One region of the Micromonospora sp. DT31 genome, then DNA from elsewhere that is predicted to be linked to it. Evidence: riboswitches for the same ligand, from Rfam matches in the RefSeq annotation. Region 1 holds a riboswitch; the other holds the start of a gene.

Region 1 (5,308 bases):
GCGCGCTCAGTCACGAGCCGGACCTGCTCGTCGGCTCCGGTCGCAAGGTGGTGCTCACCCCCAACCTGACCGAGGCCCGGCACCTGCTCGGCCGCGACCCCGGCGACGACCTGGACGCCGAGGCGGTCGAGCTGGCCGGGCGCTACGACGCGGTGGTCTCGCTGTACGGCCACATCGCCACCCCGGACGGCCGGGCCTGGCGCGAGGAGAGCGGGGACGCCGGCCTGGGCACCTCCGGCAGCGGGGACGTGCGGGCCGGGCTGCTCGCCGGGCTGCTGTCCCGGGGTGCCGATGCGGCGCAGGCGGCCTGCTGGGCGGCGTTCGCGCACGCGGTGAGCGGGCAGCGACTGGTCCCCCGGTACGGGCGGATCGGTTTCCTCGCCCGGGAACTGCTGGACGAGATCCCCTACACGATCGCCACGGTCTGACGGCCGGCGACCTGCGGACCGTGCACATGTAACACCTGGGGGGCGCGGCGACGCTGGACCCGGCGAGGCCGGCATCCTGCGCGGCCTCCGCCCGGACCGCGTCCCGAACGCAGGGGCGGTCCACCGCACCAACCCCCTGGGAGTCTGTGTGAACAACCTCCGTCGCAAGACACTGGCCGCGGCGTCCGCCGTGACGCTCGGCGTCGGGCTCGCCGCCGTCGGCGGCACGGCGCCGGTCGCGGCCGCCGGGCCGGACACCTCGTACCTGGTCCTCGCCCCGCAGGGCTCCGGCACCGCCAAGGCCGCCGCCCGCGTCGCCGCCGCCAACGGCACCGTGGTGGCCGCATACGACAAGATCGGCGTGCTCGTCGCGCGCTCGTCCGCCCCGGACTTCAGCACCCGGGTCGCGGGGGCCGGCGTCGAGTCGGTCGCCTCCACCGGTGGCCTGGGCACCGCCCTCGACGAGGGCGAGACCGTGGAGGTCCCGGCCGCCGCGGTCGCCGCGGCGACCGCCGACCCGACCGCCGAGCCGCTCTACGGCCAGCAGTGGGACATGGACATGATCCGCGTCCCGCAGGCCCACGCGGTGAACGCCGGCAGCCCGTCCGTCGTGGTCGGCGTGCTGGACAGCGGCATCTCCAGCAGCCACCCGGACCTGGCGACCCAGATCGCCAAGGACAAGAGCGCCTCCTGCATCGGTGGCGCCCCGAACACCGCCGAGGCGGCGTGGAACCCGACCACGAGCGACCACGGCACCCACGTGGCCGGCACCATCGCCGCCGCGGTCAACGGCGTCGGCGTGACAGGTGTCGCACCGGGCGTCAAGGTCGCCGCGGTCAAGGTGGTCAACGACGACGGCTACATCTTCCCGGAGGCCGCGGTCTGCGGGTTCATGTGGGCCGCCGAGCACGGTTTCCAGCTCACCAACAACAGCTACTACATCGACCCGTGGGAGCTGAACTGCCGCAACGACGCGCGGCAGCGCCCGGTGTGGAAGGCCGTGCAGCGGGCCCTGCGCTACTCGCAGTCCCAGGGCGTGCTGCACGTGGCGTCCGCGGGCAACTCGAACTACGACCTGGCCCACAAGATCACTGACACGGGCAGCCCGAACAACGGCACCCCGGAGGACCGGCAGAACCTCACCAACGCCTGCCTCGTCCTGCCGGCCGAGGCTCCCGGTGTGGTGACCGTCTCGGCGGTCGGTCCGACCGGCGACAAGAGCTACTACTCGTCGTACGGCCAGGGCGTCGTCGAGGTGACCGCGCCCGGCGGCGACACCCGGTTCCGTACCCGGGGTGTCACCTCCACGTCGACCGACGGCATCCTGTCCACCACGTTCAACACCGCCACCCGCACCAACGGGTGGGGCTACAAGCAGGGCACCTCGATGTCCGGCCCGCACGCCGCAGGCGTGGCCGCGCTCGCGGTGTCCGCGCACCCGGGCATGACCGCCGGCCAGCTCTCCTCGTTCCTGGAGCGCACGGCCGTGGCGAAGTCCTGCCCGTCCGGCGTGTACAACCCGGTGCCGCTGATCCCGGCCGGCCCGAACGCCTATGACGCCACCTGCTCCGGTGGGAAGCGCAACAGCTTCTACGGCGCCGGCGTCGTCGACGCGTACAACGCGGTGAAGTAGCCGCGACACCGACGGAACGGGCTCGGCGTGAGCACGTCGGGCCCGTTCTGTTTGTCCAGTTCAGGACGCGGGTACCCGGGCATCGTCAGCCGATTTGGGAGGTAGCCGGTGTCCACAGACGCGATCGTCCTGCTCAAGGAGGACCACAAGGAGTTCCGTCGTCTCTTCAAGGCCTTCCAGGGGGCCGAGGAGGGGCCGGCGAGCGAACGCGGGAAGATCGTCAAGCGGATCCTCGAAGCTCTGACGGTGCACACCTACCTGGAGAACGAGGTGATGTACCCGGAGGTCCGCAAGCTGGTGCCCGACGTGGAGGACGACATCCTCGAGTCGTACGAGGAGCACCACGTGGTGGACGTGCTCTGCTTCGAGCTGTCCACCATGACCCCCGACGACGAGCGGTACAACGCCAAGACCACGGTGCTCATCGAGAACGTCCTGCACCACGTCGAGGAGGAAGAGGAGGAGTGGTTCCCGAAGGTCCGGGAGGCACTCGGCCGCAACCAGCTCCAGGAGATCGGTCAGCGGATGCTCGACCTGCGCCCCACGGCGCCGAAGACGCCGACCGCGCCGAAGGCGTTGAAGAAGGCGCTGGACGCCGTGGTCGCCTGACCTGCGCCAGCACACGCCGAGCGGGACCCGCCCTCCCGGGGACGGGTCCCGCTCGGCGTGCCGGCGCTCAGTCTCCGGCGCCGGGCTCGGCCATCTTCCGGTGCTGCTCGGCCTTCAGCCGATCTGGAATGATCTTGCCGGCGGCGGTCTGCAGCTTGTTGACGAACGAACCCGCCGCCACCTTGTGCTCCCCCTTCATCAGCGCCTCGAACGCGTCGGCGGCCACCGTGCGCGGATCGTCCTTGGGCCCCTGGCCGACCCGGGTGTCCCCCAACTCGGCCCGGTCGAAGAACTCGGTGTCGGTCGGGCCGGGCATCAGCGCGGTCACCGTGACACCGCTGTCCTTCAGCTCGTTGCGCACCCCCTCGGCGAAGGACTGCACGAACGACTTCGAGGCGTTGTAGACCGCCTGGTACGGGCCGGGCATCGTGGCGGCGATGGAGGACGTGAACAGCACCCGCCCCGCGCCCCGGCGGACCATCTCCGGCAGCAGCAGCTTGGCCAGGTGCACCGTCGAACGCACGTTCAGGTCGACGATCGTCAGCTCGTCGGCGAGGTTGGTGCCGCCGACGAAGTCCCCGCCCGCGCCGCGGCCGGCGTTGAGCGCCAGCGCGTCGACCGGGCGACCACGCCCGGTCACCGCCTCGGCGAGCCGTTGCACGCCCTCGGGCGTAGCCAGGTCCACCTGGACCGGGTAGACCTCCGGGCCGCCGTCGCGCCGCAGGTCCCCGGCCGCCCGTTCGATCGCCGCGTCCTCGGCGGCGACCACCACGTCGTACCCGTGTTCGACGAACTGCGCCGCCAGCTCGTACCCGATGCCGCTGGACGCGCCGGTCACCACGGCCAGCGGCCGTCCGGTGGTGGGTGTGGTCATGCTCGTGCCTCCTCTCCCGGGGCCGGACCGCGCTCGCGGTGCCTGCCCTCCCGGTGGGTGTGCCCCGCGACGGGCGGCCCAACCCCGCCGGCCGCACCCCGGCCGGTAGGATCGGCGCGGGCCGTGACTGGCGCGTGGAGATGGAGCACCATCGGGGAGCGGCCTCGTCATGAGGACGCATGCCGAGCGCCTGGGCCTTCCGCACGTCACCAGGAGGTCGCATGTCGCCCAACGCCGAGTCCACCGCCTTCCGCAGCGCGTTGGAGGTCATCCGCGGCGTCGAGCCACGGGTGGCGGACGCCATCGCCGCGGAACTGGCCGACCAGCGCGAGTCGCTCAAGCTCATCGCCAGCGAGAACTACGCCTCCCCGGCGACGCTGCTGGCCATGGGCAACTGGTTCAGCGACAAGTACGCCGAAGGCACCATCGGGCGGCGCTTCTACGCCGGCTGCCAGAACGTCGACACCGTCGAGGCGCTCGCCGCCGAGCACGCCCGGGAACTGTTCGGCGCCACCCACGCCTACGTGCAGCCGCACTCCGGCATCGACGCCAACCTGGTCGCCTTCTGGGCGGTCCTGGCCGACCGGGTCGAGTCCCCCGCCCTGCGCAGGGCCCAGGTCCGCCAGGTCAACGACCTCACCGAGGCGGACTGGTTCGCGCTGCGCCGGGAGCTGGGCAACCAGCGGATGCTGGGCATGTCGCTGGACGCGGGCGGCCACCTCACCCACGGGTTCCGGCCGAACATCTCCGGCAAGATGTTCGACCAGCGCAGCTACGGCACCGACCCGACCACCGGCCTGATCGACTACGACCGGGTGGCCGAGGCGGCCCGCGAGTTCAAGCCGCTGATCCTGGTGGCCGGCTACTCCGCGTACCCGCGCAAGGTCAACTTCCGGGTGATGCGGGAGATCGCCGACTCGGTCGGCGCCACCTTCATGGTCGACATGGCCCACTTCGCCGGCCTGGTCGCCGGCAAGGTCTTCACCGGCGACTTCGACCCGGTGCCGCACGCCCACATCGTCACCACCACCACGCACAAGTCGCTGCGCGGCCCGCGCGGCGGCATGGTGTTGTGCGGGCCGGAACTGGCCGACCAGGTCGACCGGGGCTGTCCGATGGTCCTCGGCGGCCCGCTGCCGCACGTGATGGCCGCCAAGGCGGTCGCGCTGGCCGAGGCGCGGCGGCCCGACTTCGCCGACTACGCCCAGCGGATCGTGGACAACGCCCAGGCGCTCGCCGACGGGCTGCTGCGGCGGGGGGCCACGCTGGTCACCGGCGGCACCGACAACCACCTGGTGCTCATCGACGTGTCCGGCTACGGCCTCACCGGCCGGCAGGCCGAGCAGGCACTGCTGGACTCGGGCATCGTGACCAACCGCAACTCGGTGCCGCAGGACCCGAACGGCGCCTGGTACACCTCCGGCATCCGCATCGGCACGCCCGCGCTGACCACCCGAGGGCTGGGCGCCACCGAGATGGACGCCACCGCCGAGCTGATCCACACCGTGCTCAGCCGGACCACGGCGGGCACCGGCCCGGACGGCGCCGCGTCGAAGGCGAAGTACGTCCTGGACCCGGCGGTGGCCGAGTCCGTCGGCAAGCAGGCCGCCGACCTGCTCATCCCGTTCCCCCTCTACCCCGCCGTCGACCTGGGCTGAGTCGACCACGCTGCGGTCTGTCACGACGTCGGCGCCACCGTGCACACGGGGGCGCCGACGGGCGGACGGGCGTCAGCGCAGCGGGCGTTTGAGGTGGTAGCGGTGC
Region 2 (5,308 bases), 240 kb from region 1:
CGGGGCTGGGAGATGGGGCGGCGATGAGCGGCGAACAACGAATCGAACACGCCCGGGTGCTCTACGAACGAGCCGTCTTCGGCGGCGACGCCGACGCGCTGGGGATCGCCGAGCGCGAACTGGACGGAGTCGAGGCGGATCTCGCCCTGGCCCGTGGCCGGATCCTTCATGCGCGGTTCCTTGAGGACGATAACGAAGATCCACACGAGCTAGCGCTTTTCGAGCGTGCGGCGCAGCTGTATCAACTGCTTGGGGACGTTCGCGGCGAGGCCGAGGCGCTGTTCTGGGTCGGCACCTTCCACCAAGTGGTCAGGCGTGACAATGACGGCGCGGTTCCGCCTCTTGCGCTGTCGTACGAGCTGGCGACGCAAGCCGGCGACAAGCTGACGCTGTCATATGCGGTTCGGCACCTCGGCTTTGCGAACATGGCCGCCGGAGCCGGTAGCAGGGCGCGTGAGCAGTTGGAGGAATCCGTACGGCTTCGCCGGGAGATCGGGTTCTCCGCTGGCGTCGCCGCGGGCTTGCTTGCGCTCGCCTACCTGACCGCCGGAGAGGGGCAACGCGACGACGCGCTGGCGCTGGTCGAGGAGGCGGGTGCGGTCGCGAAGGCCTGCGATGCACAGGGTGTTCTCCGGTGGGTGGAGGAGGCACGGACGCAGCTGTAAGCGGCCGCCGATCTGCGGCTGGTACGCCGATCGGCGATGAAGGCTCGCACCCAGACTGCCAACCAGCAGCCGTGCTGGTCACCGCCCCGCATGCCCTACGCGGTCGTCTGCGCGCGTTTGTCGCTACCTCAACTCGTCAGGGCCGCGGCGCGGTGCCGGCCCGGTCAGCTCGCCGGGATCGAGGCGTCGGGTCCGACACTTCCGGGGTGCTGCTGGCCGCGGCCGGCGACAACCCCGAACGGCTGCACAGCGAGTCGGCGTTCGCGCACCTGTGCGGCGCGCCGATTCCCGCCTCATCCGGCAGGACCAACCGGCACCGGCTCAGCCGCGGCGCCGACCGAGCTCTCTACGTCCTGGCCCTGGGCCGGCTCGGCTGCGACGACCGCACCCGCGCCTACGCGGCCCGGCGCACCGCCGAGGGCAGGACCAAACGCGAGATCATCCGCTGCCTCAAGCGCTACCTGGCCCGCGAGGTCTTCCGGGCCCTCACCGCCGACGGACAGACCTCCGTGCGGTCAGCCGGAGCGTCGAATTTTGCGCATGAGCATGGCCCAGACCCCGTATCCGGAGCCGACATTCCCGGTGATCGCTCCGGTGGCGGAGCCCGTGAACAGGGCGTTCGCGCAGTCCGGGCACACCTCACGTCCGGTGATCGTCTTTTCGAACGGCTGACGGACGCTACGACCACAGTCAGGGCAGTCCCGGCCTGACAATCCCATCCGTGCCTCCTGCGGTCGGGTGTCTGAGAGTACGACCATGGCGCACGCCGGAAGCGGTTCATCGGCTGTCGCCGAGGGGACGTGACGCGTAGGAGCATCGCCAAGCAGCTGATCCGGGCCTGGAGGGGCCGGCGGGTGTAGGCGTTGTGTGTCCGACCGGCAACTGTTCGTGTTGGGTTGGCGGCCGGGTTGTGGTGTTGGCAGCATCGGGTGGATGCGGGTGGGTGCGGCGCGGGCGGTGGCGGTCGACTGGGTGCGGGAGCGGATGCGCGCCGATCCGTCGGTCGAGGGGGCGTTCTTCAGCGGGTCGACGGTGGGGATGCTGGATGAGGCGGTGCTGCCGTCGTCGTCGGATGTGGATGTGCTGCTGGTGCGCCGCTCCCCCGGTGTGAAGGTGGGCAAGTTCGTCCGTCGTGGGGTGCTGCTGGAGGTCAGCGAGGTGACGTGGGCGGATCTGGGTGGCCCGGAGGACGTGTTGGGGTCGTGGGTGTTCGCGCCGATGTTCCGTACCGATGGGGTGATCGCGGATCCGACGGGTCGGCTGGCCGCGTTGCGGGGGCCGGTGGCGGCGGGGTTCGCGGATGCGGCGTGGGTGCGGCGGCGGTGTGCCGGGGTGCGGCGGCGCATCGAGGGCGGGTTGCGGGAGTTCGACGTGTCGGCGCCGGTGGCGCAGCAGGTGTTGGCGTGGGCGTTTCCGACGTCGTTGGTGGCGGTGTGGCCGGCGGTGGCGGCTCTGGCGGATCCGACGGTGCGGCGGCGGTACGTGCGGGCGGGGCAGGTGCTGGAGCGGTTCGGGTTCGCGGACCGGTTTGCGGAGTTGTTGGCGACGTTTGACGGTGGTGGGTGGGTGCGGACCGGGTGCGGGAGCATCTGGCCGGGTTGGCGGTGGTGTTCGACGAGGTGGGGCGCCTGCCGCGGGAGGGTTTCGTGTTCGGGGCGGATCTGGGTGCTGCGGGGCGTCCGGTGGTGTTCGACGGTGCCCGGGAGTTGGTGGCGTCGGGTCGGCACCGGGAGGCGATGTTCTGGGTGGTGGTGACGTACGCGCGGTGCCATGTGGTGTTGGGGGCGGTGGCGCCGCAGCGGGAGCGGGAGTTGCGGCCGGCGTTCGAGGCGGTGTTGGCGGATCTCGGGGTGGCGTCGGTGGCGGATCGGCGGCGGCGGGCGGATGGGTTGTTGGCGGCGTTGCCGGGTTGGCAGGCGTTGGTGGATGCGGTGGTGGCGCGGGCTGTGGCAGGGTGAGGGGAACGCGACTGGCGGCACGGGGATGGGTGAACCATCGGGGAGCTCGTCGTGGGGGTCGACCGCCTGGGCCTCCGCGGGCGAGGTGTCGCATGTCTTCTTCTTCAGGTTCGTCGGCGCGGTTGTTGCCGGGTGCTCCGGTGGCGGAGCGGGTGTTGTCGGAGGTCGCCGCGTCGGTGGCGCGGCTGCGCGCGGCGGGGGTGACGCCGGCGTTGGCGACGGTGCTGGTGGGTGACGACGACGCCAGCAGGGGTTACATCCGGATCAAGTCTCGGCAGGCGGCGGCGTTGGGGTTCGCGTCGCCGCACGTGCATCTGCCGGCGTCGGCGTCGCAGGCGGATCTGCGTGCGGTGGTGGCTGACTTCAACGCGGATTCCGGTGTGCACGGGGTGTTGGTGCAGCATCCGATTCCGGGGCACCTGGATTACGACCGGGCGTTGGCGGAGCTGGATCCGGACAAGGACGTGGACGGGATGCATCCGGTGAACATGGGCCGGTTGGCGTTGGGGTTGCCGGGTCCGTTGCCGTGTACGCCGGCGGGGATCGAGGCGTTGTTGGCGTTCCACGGTGTGCCGGTGTCGGGTCGGGAGGTCGTGGTGCTGGGTCGGGGTGCCACGTTGGGTCGGCCGTTGGCGATGTTGTTGGGGCAGAAGCGGCCGACGGCGAACGCGGCGGTGACGGTGGTGCACACCGGGGTGGCGGATTGGCCCCGGTACACGCGGCGGGCGGAGATCCTGGTGGCGGCGGCGGGGGTGCCGGGGATCGTGCGGCCCGAGCATGTGCGTGCGGGGGCGGTGGTGGTCGGTGGTGGGGTGCGTTACGCGGGTCGGCGGTTGCTGCCGGATGTGGCCGAGGAGTGTGCGCGGGTGGCGGGGGCGATCACGCCGCGGGTGGGTGGGGTGGGTCCGACGACCGTGGCGATGTTGTTCCGCAACGCGGTGGAGGCGGCGGGTCGGCAGTGCGGGTTGGGGTGATCGGCGGTGGTCAGCCGAGGTCGACGACGAGGGGGCGGTGGTCGGAGATGGTGGACAGGGGGGTGTGGACGGCGGTGACGGGTGGGAGTTGGTCGAGTCGGTGGCGGTCGGCGAGGACGTGGTCGAGTTGGACGCGGGGTTGCCCGGCCGGGTAGGTGGGGCGTCGGGCGAGGGGCCGCCAGCGGGTGAGGGCGGCGGCGGGTCCGGCGGGGAGGTTGAGGTCGCCGAGGAGGATGCGCGGGGCGGGTAGGGCGCGCAGGGCGCGTACGACGCGGCGCAGTTGCCAGACGTTCCAGCCGGGGACGAAGGACAGGTGGGTGGCGGCGACGGTGAGGGTGCCGTGGGGGGTGTCGAGGACGGCGGCGAGGACGACGCGGGGTTCGTCGCGTAGCAGGATGAGTCCGCCGGTGGGGCCGGGTGCGTAGATGGGTGAGCGGACGGGCGCGGCGCGTAGCCGGGTGACGTGCCAGGAGCGTACGGGGTGGCGGCTGATGAGTCCGATGCCGTAGAGGGGTTCGCCGTGGCCGTCGTCGTCGTGGGTGAGGGGGCGGAAGTGTTCGCCGGGGGTGCCGACGACGGCGGCGGCGAAGCGGTGGTGCTCGGCGTGCAGGGCGCGGGCGGCCAGGGCGGTGAGGTCGAGTTTTCCGCTGCGGGTCTGGTCGCGGTCGACTTCCTGAAGGGCGAGGATGTCGGCGTCGAGGCTGGTGACGGCGGCGGTGAGCCGGTCGGGGTCGACGAGTCCGTCGGTGAGGGATCGGCCGTGCAGCAGATTGAAGGTGGCCAGGCGCACCTGGACACCCTACGTCTTCGTGGGAGTCTTGCCGGGTGCTGAAACTTCTGTGCTGTTCGGTGCTGGTGTTCGTGGCGGTGGCGTCGGTGGGGTTGTGGTTGCGGCGTCGTCGGCAGCGGTGAGGCTGGCCACAGGTGGCGTTGCCGCTGGTGGCCGGGTCGGCAGAATGCGGCTGGTGGATGCCGTGTCGTTGACGACGTTGTTGGCCGCCGCTGCGCTGGCGGGGTGGGTGGACGCCGTGGTGGGTGGTGGTGGTCTGTTGTTGTTGCCGGCGTTGTTGGTGGCGGCGCCGGGGCTGCCGGTGGCGACGGCGTTGGGGACGAACAAGTTGGCGGCGATTTTCGGTACGTCGACGGCGGCGGTGACGTATGCGCGGCGGACGAAGCTTGATTGGGCGGTGGCGGGTCCGGCGGCGGGGTTGGCGGTGGTGACGGCGGGGTTGGGTGCGGCGTTGGCGGGTTCGGTGCCGGGCAGCGCGTACCGGCCGGTGGTGCTTGTGGTGTTGGTGGCGGTGGCGGTGTTCGTTCTGGTGCGGCCGTCGTTGGGGGTGGTGGCGTCGCCGGGTCGGCGGACCCCGACGCGGGTGGTGGTGGCGGTGGTGGTGGCCGGGTTGGGTATCGCCCTGTATGACGGGTTGATCGGGCCGGGTACGGGGACGTTTCTGGTGTTGGCGTTCACGGCGCTGCTGGGTGCGGATTTCGTGGGGGCGTCGGCGATGGCGAAGGTGGTCAACGCGGGCACGAATCTGGGTGCGTTGGTGGTATTCGGGTTGACCGGGCATGTGTGGTGGTTGTTGGGTGCGGCGATGGCGGTGTGCAATGTGGCGGGGGCGATGGTGGGGGCGCGGATGGCGTTGCGGCGGGGTGCGGGGTTCGTGCGGGTGGTGCTGTTGGTGGTGGTGTTGGCGTTGGTGGCCCGGTT

Evidence for each region. Region 1 has a riboswitch for ZMP and ZTP ahead of ACLQ2X_RS01905 (glycine hydroxymethyltransferase). Riboswitches for the same ligand answer to the same signal wherever they lie in the genome.
Region 2: it holds a riboswitch for ZMP and ZTP, as region 1 does, so the genes downstream of both, ACLQ2X_RS03085 (bifunctional 5,10-methylenetetrahydrofolate dehydrogenase/5,10-methenyltetrahydrofolate cyclohydrolase) here and ACLQ2X_RS01905 (glycine hydroxymethyltransferase) in region 1, are expected to answer to the same signal.

Annotation. Positions count from the first base shown of each region.
Region 1 is NZ_JBNCKZ010000001.1:448,064-453,371, reverse strand. Features, by position in the region: gene ACLQ2X_RS01925 (NAD(P)H-hydrate dehydratase) at 1-428, shown strand, start outside; gene ACLQ2X_RS01920 (S8 family peptidase) at 577-2,061, shown strand; gene ACLQ2X_RS01915 (hemerythrin domain-containing protein) at 2,170-2,670, shown strand; gene ACLQ2X_RS01910 (SDR family NAD(P)-dependent oxidoreductase) at 2,738-3,544, opposite strand; ZMP/ZTP riboswitch at 3,658-3,747, shown strand; gene ACLQ2X_RS01905 (glycine hydroxymethyltransferase) at 3,766-5,202, shown strand; gene ACLQ2X_RS01900 (hypothetical protein) at 5,275-5,308, opposite strand, start outside.
Region 2 is NZ_JBNCKZ010000001.1:692,664-697,971, reverse strand. Features, by position in the region: gene ACLQ2X_RS03105 (tetratricopeptide repeat protein) at 24-665, shown strand; partial or broken gene ACLQ2X_RS03100 (transposase) at 875-1,153, shown strand; gene ACLQ2X_RS03095 (hypothetical protein) at 1,599-2,420, shown strand; gene ACLQ2X_RS03090 (hypothetical protein) at 2,402-2,623, shown strand; ZMP/ZTP riboswitch at 2,621-2,702, shown strand; gene ACLQ2X_RS03085 (bifunctional 5,10-methylenetetrahydrofolate dehydrogenase/5,10-methenyltetrahydrofolate cyclohydrolase) at 2,716-3,597, shown strand; gene ACLQ2X_RS03080 (endonuclease/exonuclease/phosphatase family protein) at 3,608-4,387, opposite strand; gene ACLQ2X_RS03075 (sulfite exporter TauE/SafE family protein) at 4,554-5,308, shown strand, end outside.